DNA from 2 places in the Proteiniborus sp. genome. Region 1 is predicted to be linked to the other one. Evidence: riboswitches for the same ligand, from Rfam matches in the RefSeq annotation. Region 1 holds a riboswitch; the other holds the start of a gene.
The links. Region 1 has a riboswitch for thiamine pyrophosphate ahead of thiW (energy coupling factor transporter S component ThiW). Riboswitches for the same ligand answer to the same signal wherever they lie in the genome.

Region 1 (7,901 bases):
GGAGTTTTGGAAGAAAAAAGCAGAAAGCTTAATGAAATATTTTTTAAGTATATAACTACAAAGCTTCCATTTTGCATACTAAAGACAGCCATGACTTTAGACGGGAAAATAGCCACAAGTACGGGAGATTCAAAATGGATAACAAATGAAGAATCAAGAAAGTATGTTCACTGGTTAAGGCATCGAGTTTCAGCAATAATGGTTGGAATAGGTACTGTGCTTCAGGATAATCCATACCTGAACACTCGATTAGATGATGGCAAGGGCAATGATCCCATAAGAATCATTGTGGATAGTAATGCTAAAATACCACTTGAGTCAAATGTATTAAATATAAAATCGAATGCAAAAACAATTATTGCTACAACTGAACTAGCACCAAAGGAAAAAATTAAAGAGATTGAAAGAAAAGGCGCTGAGGTGATTATAGCCCCCTTAAGTAATAATCAGGTGGATTTAAATTTCCTTATGAAAGCCTTAGGAGAAAGAAAAATAGACAGCGTTTTACTAGAAGGCGGAAGTGAATTGAACTGCTCAGCTATAGAATCAGGTATTGTTGATAAAGTAAATGCTTTTATAGCCCCTAAACTTATCGGAGGAAGAAAAGCTAAGACTCCAATTGGAGGAGAGGGAAGGAATTTAATGAAGGATGCTTTAAGGCTAAGTGATATTGAGATTCATAAATTTGGCGATGACATAATGATTGAAGGTTATTTACGGGGAGAGTGATAAGCAATATGTTTACTGGAATAGTAGAAGAAATAGGTAAGGTTCAGTCCATAGTCAAATCAACGAAGTCTGCAAAAATTATTATTAAGGCAAATAGAGTTCTAGAAGAAACCAAGCTAGGAGACAGCATAAGCACAAATGGTGTCTGCCTCACAGTTACGGAAATTACACATAATAGCTTTACAGTAGATGTTATGGCAGAAACTATGAGAAGAAGTAACCTGCATATCTTATCTCCAGAAGATGAAATTAATCTTGAAAGAGCTCTAAGAGTTGGCAATAGATTAGGAGGTCATCTAGTTAGCGGGCACATAGATGGTATGGGAACCATATCAAATTATGAAAATGAAGATAATGCAGTATGGGTAACAATATCTACTTCCCCAGAGATATTAAGATATATAGTTCAAAAGGGTTCAATCACAATAGATGGAATAAGTCTAACCGTCGCCTATGTAGATGAAAGTGTATTTAAGGTTTCCATAATCCCACATACTAAGGAAGTTACAACACTGCTCAGAAAAAAGGTAGGAGCCATTGTTAATTTAGAGTGTGATATGGTAGGCAAATATATTGAAAAGCTACTTTTATCTAAAGAACAAGCATCTGTTAAACAAGGAATAGATATGAATTTTCTAAGTGAGCATGGGTTTGCATAAAAGCAAAAGGAGGATGAAAAATGTATAAATTTAATACCATAGAAGAAGCTTTGGAAGATATTAAAAACGGAAAAATAATAGTAGTTGTAGATGATGAAGATAGAGAAAACGAAGGTGATTTGTTAATGGCAGCTGAAAAAGTTAGTCCTGAATCAATCAACTTCATGGCTAAGTATGGAAGAGGACTAATCTGTATGCCAATTATAGAAGAAAGGCTTAGAGAGCTTAATATTGGTCAAATGGTAGAAAAAAATACAGATTCTTATGAAACAGCCTTTACCGTATCTATTGACGCTGCAGAAACTACAACAGGAATATCTGCACACGAAAGAGCTTTAACCATTAAGAAATTTCTTGATTCTAAAGCAACAGAAAAAGACTTTAAAAAACCAGGACATATTTTCCCATTACAGGCTAAGAAAGGCGGGGTTTTAAAGAGGGCAGGGCATACAGAGGCTGCAGTTGATTTAGCATCCTTATCAGGCTTGTATCCAGCAGGAGTTATATGCGAGATTATGAATGAAGATGGGACAATGGCAAGAGTACCTCAGCTAATGGAATATTGTAAGGAACATGATTTAAAAATAATTAAAATTGCTGATTTAATAGCCTTTCGACGAAAAAGGGAAGTATATATAAAAAGAGCAGCAGAAGCAAATATGCCAACAAGGTATGGTGAATTTAAAATCATTGGCTATGAAAATACATTAAATGGTGAACATCATGTTGCTTTAGTCAAAGGTGATGTTGCAGATGGTGAGTCAGTTTTAGTCAGAGTCCACTCAGAATGTCTTACTGGTGATGCTTTTGGATCTTTAAGATGTGATTGTGGCGAACAGTTTGCGTCAGCTATGAGGAAAATCGAAAAAGAAGGAAGAGGAATTTTACTTTATATGCGTCAAGAAGGGAGAGGAATTGGCCTTATTAACAAAATAAGAGCTTATTCACTTCAGGATAAAGGAATGGATACAGTAGAGGCAAACCTTGCTCTTGGCTTTCCAGAGGATATGAGAGATTATGGAATTGGAGCTCAGATATTAGCTGATTTAGGAGCAAAGAAAATAAAGCTTATGACTAATAATCCTAGAAAAATTAAGGGACTATCAGGTTATGGCATAGAAATTGTAGATAGAGTACCTATACAGATGAAGTGCAATGAAAGAAATGAGTATTATTTAAAAACAAAGAAAACAAAGCTTGGACATATGTTAAATTTTAGGGAGGAAAAATAATATGAGAACATTCGAAGGAAATTTTATTGCACAAGGATTAAAGTTTGGCATTGTTGTTGGGAGATTTAATGAGTTTATAGGCGGAAAGCTTTTATCTGGAGCTATTGATGCTTTAAAGAGACATGGTGCAGAAGAGGATAATATTGAAATTACCTGGGTGCCTGGAGCATTTGAAATACCCCTTGTTGCTAAGAAAATGGCTAAAACTCAAAAATATGATGGGGTAATATGCCTTGGCGCCGTTATAAGAGGTTCTACACCACACTTTGACTATGTATCAAGTGAGGTATCAAAAGGTATTGCTAATGTATCATTAGAAACTGAAGTCCCTGTAATATTCGGGGTTCTGACAACAGATACTATTGAGCAAGCAATAGAGAGAGCAGGCACAAAAGCTGGAAATAAGGGATATGATGCAGCAGTTACTGCTATAGAGATGGCAAATCTTATTAAGCAGTTTTAGTTTGGGCAGGTTTTGATGCTTTAAATTACTTTGTATTTATTGTAAAAAGAAAACTACTCCTCTTATATTGAATAATTATAATATATATGATAATATTGTTTTGAAATTAAATATAAGATTAAGTACTAGGGGGGCTGGAGAGACCAGCTGAGATTAAGACTCGATAAAGTCTTTGACCCTTAACCTGATCTGGATAATGCCAGCGTAGGGAAGTTGTATTTACTTGTGTTATGTATTAAGCATAAGTCCTTATTTTGGGATTTATGCTTTTTTGTTTTGTCCCAAATATCTTCTAGTACGTAGATTTTTGAAAGGAGGGATGTTCATGTCAACGAAAAAGCTTACCCTATGTGCTTTCCTTATAGCAATTGGAACGTTAACAGGTCATGTATTTTATATTCCTATAGGCGTTGCAAAGTGTTTTCCCATACAGCACACCATTAATATACTATCGGCTGTAATTCTAGGACCTTGGTATGCAGTTGCTAATGCATTTGTAACTTCTCTACTTAGAAACATACTTGGAACAGGCTCTTTATTAGCTTTTCCAGGTAGCATGATAGGTGCATTTTTAGCAGGAGTTCTGTATAAGAAGACTGAGAAACAGATAATGGCTTCGTTAGGCGAAGTATTAGGAACTGGACTTTTAGGCGGACTAGTTGCATATCCAGTTGCAAAGCTGATTATGGGAAAGGATGTGGCTGTTTTCTTCTTTGTATTGCCTTTCATGGTCAGTACTATTGGTGGCACAATAATAGGCAATGGATTATTAAAAGTATTACTTTCAAGTAAATTATTAAAAAACAATAAATAGGGGTGTTTATATATGAAAAATGTATTAACTATAGCTGGTTCAGATAGTAGTGGTGGAGCTGGAATACAAGCAGATTTAAAAACCTTTTCTGCACATGGGGTTTTTGGAATGAGCGTAATTACTGCCATTACAGCTCAAAACACACAAGGTGTTTTTGGAGTACAGGATATTTCTGTAGATATGATAGAAAAACAGATTGATGCAATATTTGACGATATAAAGGTTCATGCTTTAAAGATAGGTATGGTTTCGCAAATAGAAACTATAAAAGTAATATCAGGTAAATTAAAGCAATATTCTCCTGAAAATATAGTAGTAGATCCTGTTATGATATCAAAAAGTGGATATGATCTGCTTGCACCAGAGGCAAAGGAAACTCTTATAAAAGAGCTTTTACCTTTAGCTACGATAGCTACGCCAAATATTCCTGAAGCTCAGGTTATATCTGGAATGAGCATAAATAGCTTAAAGCAAATGGAAGAGGCAGCAATAAAAATACATTCACTAGGAGCAAAAAATGTTCTTATAAAGGGTGGTCATATGGAAGATGACGCAACTGATGTGTTATATAATGGCGACAAATTTATATATTTCAAATCAGAAAGAATAAACACAAAAAATACCCATGGTACCGGATGCACTTTATCATCGGCAATAGCATCTAATCTTGCTAAGGATTTTACAATTGAAGAATCAGTTGCTAATGCAAAGGATTATATAACTACTGCAATAAAACATTCATTATCCTTAGGAAAAGGCGTTGGACCTACAAATCATTTTTATACATTATATAAAAAGGCTGGTGTAATAAGTGAGTAATTCAGAAAACAATAAATTTTCTCTAATAAGTTTTTTTATGCTTTGGTTTGGTGCATCAATATCTATAGCTGAGATTCTAACTGGAGGATTATTAGCGCCAATTGGATTTAAAAATGGATTAATTGCAATTCTAGCTGGACATCTGATTGGTACGATTATTCTGATGTTAGGCGGAATAATAGGTGCAGAAGAAAAGCTTCCATCTATAATGTCTACTAGAATATCATTTGGATTATATGGTTCATACCTATTTTCTATTCTAAATGTATTGCAGCTTATAGGATGGACTGCAGTAATGATAATATCAGGAGCAAGATCAGTAAACCAGATAACTAAAATACTATGGTCATTTGACAATATGACTGTTTGGAGTCTAGTAATAGGTGGGCTTATATGCTTATGGATAGTAATAGGTAGTAAGGGCTGGAAAAAACTTAATTTTATTGCTGTATCTCTTCTATTTGTATTAACTATAGTATTAAGTACTACGATTTTTAAAAACAACGAATTATTTACTAAAATTCCTGCTGGAGATATGACATTTGGAACTGCAATGGAGCTAAGTGTAATCATGCCTCTTTCCTGGCTACCACTAATTGCCGACTATACAAGACATGCAAAGAAAAAGAAAGATGGGATAATAGGAAGCTTTGCAGGATATTTCATAGGCAGCTACTGGATGTATGCTATAGGTCTTGGAGCTGCAATAGTAGCTGAAAATCCAGATCCAGGTGCTATGATGCTCGCTGCCAATTTAGGAATAGTTGCTCTAGGAATAGTAGTATTGTCTACTGTAACAACAACATTTTTAGATGCTTATTCTGCAGGAGTTACATTTTTAAATATTTTACCGAAGCTTGATGAGAGGAAGATAGCAACTATAATGGGGATTATAGGAACCTTAATTGCAATAGTATTTCCAATTGAGCAATATGAAAACTTTCTATATGCAATAGGCTCCGTATTTGCTCCACTATTTTCTATTCTCCTAACGGATTATTTTATTATAAAGAAGAACAGAAAGCTACAGGAAAATCTTCTTGTCAATTGGGGAGCAACTATTGTATGGATAATTGGAATTATACTATATTATCAATTTATAAAATTTGACTTCATAATGGGAGCCACAGTTCCTGTTATGGTAATAACATCAATAATATACTGTTTAAGCTGGAGGGTGATGCTGGGATGGAAATATTACAAGAAGTCGCAAGACTGCTGCCAAAAATAAGAGGGGTAGAACCGCTAATTCATCACATTACTAATTTTGTCACTATAAATGACTGTGCAAATATAACACTTGCCATAGGTGGCTCGCCTATTATGGCATATGATGAAACAGAGGTAGAGGAGGTTGTATCAATGTCATCCTCTTTGGTATTGAATATAGGTACATTGAGTCTTGATATGGTAAGAACCATGATATTAGCAGGGAAAAAGGCAAATGAACTGAATATACCCGTTATTCTCGATCCTGTAGGGGTTGGAGCAACCAGATTAAGGAGCAAGGCTATAGAAGATATATTATCTAATGTAAAAATTACCGTAATCAAAGGTAATATGTCTGAAATTAAAATTGTTTCTGGATTAGAGGTGGAAATAAGAGGAGTAGACTCTATAGCAGATAATAAAGAAAGTGGAAAAACCGCAAAAGAGTTAGCCTCAAAATTAGGCTGTATAGTTGCTATAACAGGAAAACAGGATGTTTTATCAGATGGAAACAAGGTTTTCTATGTGAACAATGGACATGAAATGTTATCAAAAGTGACTGGAACTGGCTGTATGACATCTTCTTTAATAGCTTCTTATTGTGGTGTTACTAGTGACTATCTGACAGCTGCTTTAGGAGGAGTAGTATCTATGGGCATTGCAGGTGAAATAGCCTTTAATTCATTGAAGGACAATGAAGGGCTAGGAAGCTTTAAAGTAAATTTATTTGATAATATTTATAACTTAAATCCAGATATCATAATGAAAGCAGGTGAGATTAGTGTACAATAAATCAAAGGTTAATTATGCCTTATATCTAGTTACTGATAGGGATGTACTAGGTAATAAAGATTTATGTGAGAGCATAGAACAAGCTATCCTAGGTGGCGTAAGTCTAGTTCAGCTAAGGGAGAAAAATGCTAAAACGAAAGAATTTTATAGCATTGCTTTAAAGGTAAAGGAAGTAACAGACAAATACAGTATTCCACTTATAATCAATGATAGACTAGATATAGCCTTGGCTATAGATGCAGATGGTCTTCATATAGGGGCAGATGACATTCCGGTAAAGATTGCTAGAAATCTACTGGGGCCTGATAAAATATTAGGTGTATCTGCATCAAATATTGATGAAGCCATTGAAGCACAAAGCCAGGATGCTGATTATCTTGGAGTAGGAGCAATGTATCCTACAAAAACAAAAAAAGATACTGAAAGTGTAAGCCTTAAAGAGCTACAGCTAATTAAGTCCTCTGTTCAAATACCAGTAGTAGGTATAGGTGGAATCAATGAATTAAATGCTAAAGAAGTAATGAGTACAGGTGTTGATGGTATTTCTGTTATATCAGCTATATTAGGGAAAGATAATGTCTATGCTGCTGCTAAAAAACTTCACAATATAGTAGAGCAAGGGTAGTCCAAGTGGTTAAGTTACTGTTTCTATGCAATTGTATCAGCAATAGGTTAAATTTATAGATACAGAATTAGTCAAAGCATATTTTATGAACAAAGAAAGCTTTGAAAAATATATTAATGAACAAAATGTTGATGAATACTTGGACTACTTACCCATAAAAAATATTCTGATGAAGAATTAAGAAATATTTTACAAGAAAAAATTAAAGCTAATAAAATAAAAGAAATGCAGATAGAAGAAAGAAATAAAATTATAAGAGCCCTGTATCTTTTCCTTGATATTAAATCAAGCTATGATACTAAACTGTTTTTATTTCTCCTGCTGCAATTAATGCTTTTTTAGTAATTAAAGGACCTAAAAGCTCATATATTACAGTTGCCGCAAGAACGATGGTTCTGATTTCTGCTCCATATGGACTAGGTAAAACATTTTGAGCAACCATAGATAATCCAATTGCAACTCCAGCTTGAGGTATCAGAGTATAACCTAAATACTTTCTTATTGTTTCTGGAGCATCTGATATCCTTGCACCTAAATATGAACCGAAAACTTTTCCCAA
Region 2 (7,901 bases), on a different contig from region 1:
TTTCGTGCAAGTCGCTTATGCAGTGGCCTAATAAATGGCTTCCAGTATAATGGAAGCCTGTCTGATTTTTTGAGCTAAAATAAATGTCTAGTATTAATTACCTAGAAAATTCTAAACAAAAACCAACCCAAGCAAATCAATAATAAACCTAGTGCAAATACCCACGCCCTTATAGGTATTACTTGAATTATTATAATAACTCCTAATACTGCTAAAACTATTCCTAAAATTTTCTTAACGCTACCATCAATCATATGCTTTCTAAATTTCCATCTTCTATATCCACGCATATAGACACCCCTTATAAGGCTACTATTATATAGTATTCTCCGAATAAAAAAATGTGACAAAAAAGCCGGCAAATTGCCGACTTTCCTATCTAGTCTCTTGATCTTATAACAAGGCATATTCCTTCTTCAACTTTTACTAATCCTACCTCATCCTTTATTGCATTGCTTATACCCAAAGTAGAACCAATGTTAAAATCTACACAATTAGTATCATATTCAAACCCTTGAAGACTAACTTTTGAATTAATTAATGGTATTATTGAAATAAAACTATCTTCTTTATTATTTAACCTAAGTAGATCTTTCGTTATAAATACTTCATTGTGGCTATCTATAACAGTAATATTAATATTTTGATTAATAAATTTATAGAGTAACATTATATTCGCCATAGAATGATCTAGACGACTACCTATAGCGCCTAACAATACAATATCATTAGCTCCCTTTTCAATGGCATATTCTATTGATAGCTCTGTGTCAGTTTTATCTTTATGAGTTGAATGTTTTTGTAGTCCTACTCCTACTCGTTTAAATCTATTTAAAATTTCTAAATCTAATGAGTCCAAATCTCCAATTATAAAATCTGGGGTAAGGTTTTCACTAAATAAATGTCTTGCGCCTCCATCTGCACAAATAACTATATCAGCATTTTGAAAATAATAGTCTATATCTATGTCATTCAAGTTTCCATTGGATATAATCAAAGCCTTCATTTAATCACTCTCTTTACATAATAGCTTTTCTAATAGGCTTCCATAAAAGTATAATAATTATGATAGATATTACTAATTCTACTAATAGATAGGCTCCATTATACCCTAATGAGTATAGCCATGAGTTTATATCAGCAGCATTTTCTGAAAAAAACACAACCCCTGATAAAACATGGCTAATAAATCTTCCGAATATCGCTATAAGTATCCCAAATATTGCACCAACATAATCCATAGTTTTACTGCCAGGGTTTATATTACTTATGTTTCTATATAAGCCACTCAATCCTAGTAATCCAAATGCTATTGGATAATCTAAAAGGAATTGTATTGGATGCACAATGTATGGTTCTAAAATTGCTTGAAGTATTCCATAAACTAATCCTACTATTATTCCAGGTAATGTACCCCATCTTATCCCAATAAGAATTATTGGAATCATACTTCCAGCAGTTACAGAACCACCAAAAGGTGCTTCATAAACCTTTATCATACTTAGTACAGTGGCTAACGCTATCATAATACCACTTTCTGTTAAAAACCTTACTTTCTCTTTTTTTTCGATAGATATCATAAAAAAACCTCCCTTTGTGATTTTAGAATATTTACTAGGGAGGGATTAGTGTCTATTTAGTTTTCAATAGCACATAAGTGCAATGAAATATAATTTATAAACACTTCCCTACGCTAGTGTTAACTAGATCAGGTTAAAGGGTCGAAGCGAAAATTGCCTCCTCTCAGCACTAATGCTCCCCTAGTGTGAAATATTCCTGTTTGCTTACATTATAGCAAGTATTTAAATGAAAGTAAAGCTATATGTTCTTAAACATTTTAGTAGTATTTACAATATCATTACTATTAAAAATAGCTGAGCCCGCAACAAATATATTAGCTCCATAAGATTCTACTTCTTTAATATTGTCTAATTTTATCCCGCCATCAACTTGTATATCAATATTTTTATTAAAACTACTAATTAGATTTCTTAAGTCTATTATTTTATCTTTCATTTGCTCGATAAAGTACTGTCCACCGAATCCAGGATTAACTGTCATAATAAGTACCATATCAATTTCATCAATTATATATTTTATATTCTCAATAGATGTAGATGGATTTAGAGCAACTCCTGCTTTTATTCCAAAGCTTTTTATATGCTGTATAGTTCTATGAAGATGTACACAAGCTTCTTGATGAACAGTAATAATATCTGCTCCTGCCTCCACAAAATCCTTTATGTACAAATCTGGATTCTCTATCATTAAATGGACATCAAAAGGTACTTTAGTTACTTTTCTAATCATTTTTATTACAGGTGCCCCAAAAGTAATATTAGGAACAAAATGACCATCCATTACATCTAAGTGAATTAAATCTGCTCCGCCTTCTTCAACTAATTTAATTTGCTCTTCTAATCTACTAAAGTCTGCCGATAAAATAGAAGGAGCTATTTTTATCATATCTAATACCTCCTAATTCGTTTAATTTCTTGTAACATACTTAAATAATTATCATATCTAGATCTGCTTATTTCTCCGATTTCAACTGCCTTTTTTACTTCACAGTTTGGTTCCTTGTAATGATTGCAACCAGAATATTTACAAAATGAACTTTTATTATATATTTCAATAAAGTATTTTTCAAGTTCATCTTCTTCTAGAAAATCAATGTCTAAAGTACTAAAGCCAGGAGTATCTACGACCCATCCACCTAAATCTAATTCAATAAGTTCTACATGTCTTGTTGTATGCTTTCCCCGACTAGTTTTTTCACTTATACTACCAGTTTGCAGACTCAAATTAGATTGAACATTATTTAGTAAAGTGGACTTTCCCACACCTGAGGGACCAGCAAATACAGTAATTTTATCTTTTAGAATATCCTTTATTTCATCTATACCTTCTTTAGTTTTACAGCTTGTTTTAATAATTTTATAACCTGCCCGTTTGTAAATTTTGTAAATCATATCTGCCTCGCCATCTGAATCTAAGTCAGATTTATTTATGCAAATAACCACATCTAGTCCCTGAAATGATGCTAGAAGTAAAAATCTATCTAAAAGCCATAAGTTAGGACCAGGTTTTTGTGCAGCAAAAACTATTACAGCTTGGTTTACATTGGAAACAGGAGGCCTTTTTAATTCTGTAATTCTATCAAAAATATGTTCTACATATCCGGTATTATCTTCATTATTAATTTTAATCAAAACTCTATCTCCAATAAGGGGAACAGTTTTGTTTTTTCTAAAAAGCCCTCTTGCTCTACATTCATAAATTGTGTCATCTACCTTTACATAATAAAAACCACCTATGCCTTTAACAATAATTCCTTCTAGCATCAATCAATCCTCCTTAAATGATAATTAGATTTCTCCTTTAAATGTGCCATCAAAATATACTTCATATCTTGCATTTTTCTTACCCTTAACCAAAACAGAAATAGATTCCTCACTTGTACTATGAATTTCATTATATATCAATTCTCTCTCATTATCTTGTATTCTATATATTTTTACTTCAACTTCCTCCTTATCCTTTGGTAAAATTATGGATAAATTATTATTTATTAATTCCTCTTCTCCAGTTCCAGTATCATTACCATTATTTGTATCATTAGGTTCATCAGAACCTTTACTTACAGTTAAGTCTATAGTTGTATTCTCTTCCACTTCTGAATTAGCTGTAAAACTCTGCCAAATCACAATGTCTTTATCCACATTCTCATTAAGCTCATATTTAGTTTCTACAAACAGTCCTCTTGAAGTAAGTATCTTCTTAGCTTCCTCTATATTTTCTCCAATAACATTAGGCACGACTACGTAATTAATCTCAGGTCCCTCACTTACGACTAGATTTACTGTAGAGCCTGCAGTAGCTTTCGTATTTCCATCTGGAGTCTGACTTATTACATAATCTTTAGGTATATCACTAGGAACATGTTTAACGATAGGCTTTAAGTCCTTAGCCCGTATTAGAATCTCTGCCTCGTCTACATGCAGATTAACTACATCTGGTACATCGACTTCTTTTTGTCCTTTACTCAATGTTACTTCAATAGGATAACCTGATTTCACAGTTTCTCCTGCATCAACACTTTGGTAAACTACGTGTCCTTCTTTATACTCTTGACTGTACACTTCATTTTTTACTCTAAAATCCAATCCCATATCAACTAGCATTTTCTTAGCTACATCCTGATGAAGTCCAACTATACTAGGAACTTTTACTTCATGTCCTTGTATCTGTCCTCTAAACCAGAAAAAGCCTGCAGTAATCCCTAATGTCAATAACAGAGCTAAAATAATTGCAGATAGTGTAACAAATCTTGAAGACCTTTTTTTTGTCATATCACCTTTTTCATTCTTCTTCTTTTTATTATTTTTTAAATCTTTATTTATAGGTTCAATTAAGGTATCGTCAATTCTAGGTATAATTCTAGTAGGAGAATCATTATAGCTAGTTATGTTAATATCATCACTTCGTTTTACCTTTCTCAAGTCATCTAGTAATAATTTAATATCACTATATCTTGAACTTTGATCTTTTTGCACACATTTCATAATTATACTTTCAACATTTTTAGGAATAGAACTGTCAAAATGTGATGGAGGTTCTATATCTTCTTGAATATGCTTTAATGCAACTGAAATTGGACTATCTCCTTGAAAAGGAACACTTCCAGTAACCATTTCATACATAACAACCCCTAAAGAATAGATGTCAGATTTTTCGTCTGTGTATCCACCTCTTGCCTGCTCAGGAGAAAAATAATGAACCGATCCAATAACATTGCTAGTATTCGTCACGGTAGAAGTTGTTGCTGCCCTTGCTATTCCAAAGTCTGTAACTTTCACTATTCCATCTTCCGTAACTAAAATATTATGAGGTTTAATATCCCTATGAACTATATGATTTTCATGGGCATGATTTAATGCTTCTGCAATTTTCATCGCAATGTCTAAAGATTCATCAATACTTAATTTCCCTTTTTCTCTAATTAATTGCTTTAAGGTTCTTCCATTAACATATTCCATTACAATATAATAAATATTATCTTCAACACCCACATCGTAAATGCTAACAATATTGGGATGAGATAAGCTAGCAGCAGCCTGGGACTCTCTTCTGAATTTATTTATGAATTCTTCGTCATTAATAAATTCAGACCTTAATATTTTTACTGCTACAAATCTATTCAGTAGTCTACATTTAGCCTTGTAAACTAGAGCCATTCCTCCTCCGCCAACTTTTTCGATAATTTCATATCTATTTCCTAATATTTTCCCAATCATGCCTTCACCTTCTTTCAACTCATCTTAATAATCATTACAGTTGTATTATCAAAGCCACCAAGTTCATTGGCTGTATCTGTGAGACTACAACATGCCTGCCGTAAATCACTGGATTCACATAAAATTTCCTTGATTTTTAAATCGCTTACCATATTAGTTAGACCATCAGTACAAAACAATATTATATCATTGCCTTCAATGCTTTTGCTAATTATATCAGCCTTTATTTCTACATCTGTACCTAAAGCTCTCGTTATGATGTTTTTTTGCGGATGATGTATTGCTTCTTCATTGCTAATGCTTCCGTTTCTTACCAACTCTGCGACTAAAGAATGATCTTGTGTCAATTGATAAAGTTCTTTTTCCCTGAATAGATAGGCTCTACTATCTCCCATGTGCCCTATAAACATTTCATTATCAAATATAATTCCAAAAGTTATTGTAGTTCCCATACCATTACAGTTTTCTTTTTCTCTAGCCTCTTTTAAAATTCTATTATTTGCTTCCATTAAAGTTAAGTTTATAAATTTAGGGATATCAAGCTTTCCTTGAATAATATTTTCTTTCTCTCTCAAATAGCTTTCTTTAATTGTTTTAGTTGCCAATAAACTGGCCACTTCTCCTGCATTATGACCACCCATGCCATCTGCCACTACAAACAAAGGTAGCTTATTGTCGTCAGAATAAAAGTAAGAATCCTGATTGATGTTCCTTACTTTCCCTATGTCTGAACATACACAAATAAACATCTAAACACCCCACTTCACAAGATAATGAATTATATAGGTATAGCATTAATTAAATGGGTTCTGATTTTTAATATAATCTCTTCTTAGCTGTCCACAAGCAGCATTTACATCTGCTCCCATTTCTCTTCTTATAGTAGTGTTTATCCCATTTTTTATTAAAATATCTTTGAAATTTCTTATTGCTTCCTCATCAGATTTAGTATGAATAAATTCTTTTATTCTATTAAGTGGAATTAGATTTACATGACATAACATTCCTTTGAGTAATTTTACTATCTCTAATGCATCTTCTTTCTTATCATTTACACCATAAATCAATGTATATTCAAATGTTATTCTTCTTTTTGTTTTATTAATATAATAATAACATGCTTCTATTATCTCGTATATACTATGTCTATTGGCTATAGGCATAATCTTTTTCCTCTCTTCATCAAATGGAGAATGAAGAGAGATAGATAAGTTTATTGGAATCTCTTCATCAGCTAAATCATAGATTTTAGGAACTAACCCACAAGTAGAGATTGTAATATGTCTATAACCCAAATTTTGTCCTTCATCATCATGTATGATTTTAAGGAACTTTAATACATTATCATAATTGTCTAATGGTTCACCACTCCCCATTAATACTATGTTAGTAACCTTATAACCTTGGTCCTTTTGTATTTGATAAAATTGTTCAAGTATCTCTCCTGGCAAAAGACTCCTAACTAGCCCACCCTTTGTTGATGCACAAAACTCACAGCCCATTCTACATCCTACTTGAGTAGACAAACAAACTGATACGCCATGCTTATATTTCATCAATACGCTTTCTATAATGTTTCTATCATCTAACATAAACAAGTACTTACTAGTATCATCAAATTTTGAGTCTAGTCTTTGAACTATTTTAAGTTTACTAATATTATAATTTAGATTCAGCTTGTCCCTTAGTCCTTGAGGGAGTTCTGTAATATTATTTATAGATGAAACCATCTTCTGATGAATCCATTTAAATGTCTGATGTGCTCGATATTTTTTCTCCCCTAGTCTTATAAATACTTCTTCTAATTCCTCCATCTCTAGTGACTTCAAATCAATATTACTCAAATAATCCCTCCTAAGAAATCCTGATAAACAATATATATTATATCATAATAATGAAATCATTAACTATATACTATATTCTATATTTTAATCATTTTAGCAATAAAAAAACCATCTGTGTTATTAATATTAGGATAGAGTTCAATATAACCATTTGTAGCTGCTTTTTTCAACTCTTCTTCTCCAATAAGCTCTTCAAAACTTCTCAAAATAAAGCTTTTATTGTTTTCAATAAACTTTCTTACTAAGATTATATTTTCTTCTTTTTGAATTGTACAAGTACTATAAATTAAGACTCCACCTTTTTTAACATATTTACTACTATTCATTAGTATTTCATATTGTAATTTTGTTATTTCTGATAGATTATCTTCTTCTTTGCTCCACTTTATGTCAGGCTTTCTTCTTATCAGCCCTAGACCGGAACAAGGAACATCTACAAGGCAACAATCTGCTTTTTCAATTAATCTCTCATCTAGTTTACGTGCATCATATTGCTCTAATTGAATAATGTTTATTCCTAGTCGCTCTATATTGCCATTTATTAAGTTTAATTTATACTCATGAATGTCTCTTGCTATTATTTTGCCCTCGTTTTCCATCTTCTGTGCTATATGGGTAGTTTTACCTCCTGGCGCACTACAAACATCTATTACTAAATCTCCTGGTTTTGGATTCATGATTTGGGCTACCAGCATAGAACTTTCATCTTGTATTTGAAAAAAGCCATTCATAAACTCATCTGTATCAGTGATTCTTACTG

Region 2: another riboswitch for thiamine pyrophosphate. It lies ahead of thiT (energy-coupled thiamine transporter ThiT); the one in region 1 lies ahead of thiW (energy coupling factor transporter S component ThiW).

What each region holds. Positions count from the first base shown of each region.
Region 1 is NZ_JAWRHZ010000061.1:168,967-176,867, reverse strand. It holds gene ribD (bifunctional diaminohydroxyphosphoribosylaminopyrimidine deaminase/5-amino-6-(5-phosphoribosylamino)uracil reductase RibD) at 1-729, shown strand, start outside; gene ABV008_RS13820 (riboflavin synthase) at 738-1,388, shown strand; gene ABV008_RS13815 (bifunctional 3,4-dihydroxy-2-butanone-4-phosphate synthase/GTP cyclohydrolase II) at 1,409-2,620, shown strand; gene ribH (6,7-dimethyl-8-ribityllumazine synthase) at 2,622-3,083, shown strand; TPP riboswitch at 3,201-3,311, shown strand; gene thiW (energy coupling factor transporter S component ThiW) at 3,409-3,897, shown strand; gene thiD (bifunctional hydroxymethylpyrimidine kinase/phosphomethylpyrimidine kinase) at 3,910-4,716, shown strand; gene cytX (putative hydroxymethylpyrimidine transporter CytX) at 4,709-5,947, shown strand; gene thiM (hydroxyethylthiazole kinase) at 5,905-6,717, shown strand; gene thiE (thiamine phosphate synthase) at 6,707-7,342, shown strand; gene ABV008_RS13780 (cation:proton antiporter) at 7,641-7,901, opposite strand, start outside.
Region 2 is NZ_JAWRHZ010000055.1:120,313-128,213, reverse strand. It holds gene ABV008_RS11515 (hypothetical protein) at 102-290, opposite strand; gene ABV008_RS11510 (thiamine diphosphokinase) at 380-1,006, opposite strand; gene thiT (energy-coupled thiamine transporter ThiT) at 1,020-1,580, opposite strand; TPP riboswitch at 1,669-1,772, opposite strand; gene rpe (ribulose-phosphate 3-epimerase) at 1,819-2,466, opposite strand; gene rsgA (ribosome small subunit-dependent GTPase A) at 2,469-3,344, opposite strand; gene pknB (Stk1 family PASTA domain-containing Ser/Thr kinase) at 3,369-5,297, opposite strand; gene ABV008_RS11485 (Stp1/IreP family PP2C-type Ser/Thr phosphatase) at 5,312-6,046, opposite strand; gene rlmN (dual-specificity RNA methyltransferase RlmN) at 6,092-7,126, opposite strand; gene rsmB (16S rRNA (cytosine(967)-C(5))-methyltransferase RsmB) at 7,219-7,901, opposite strand, start outside.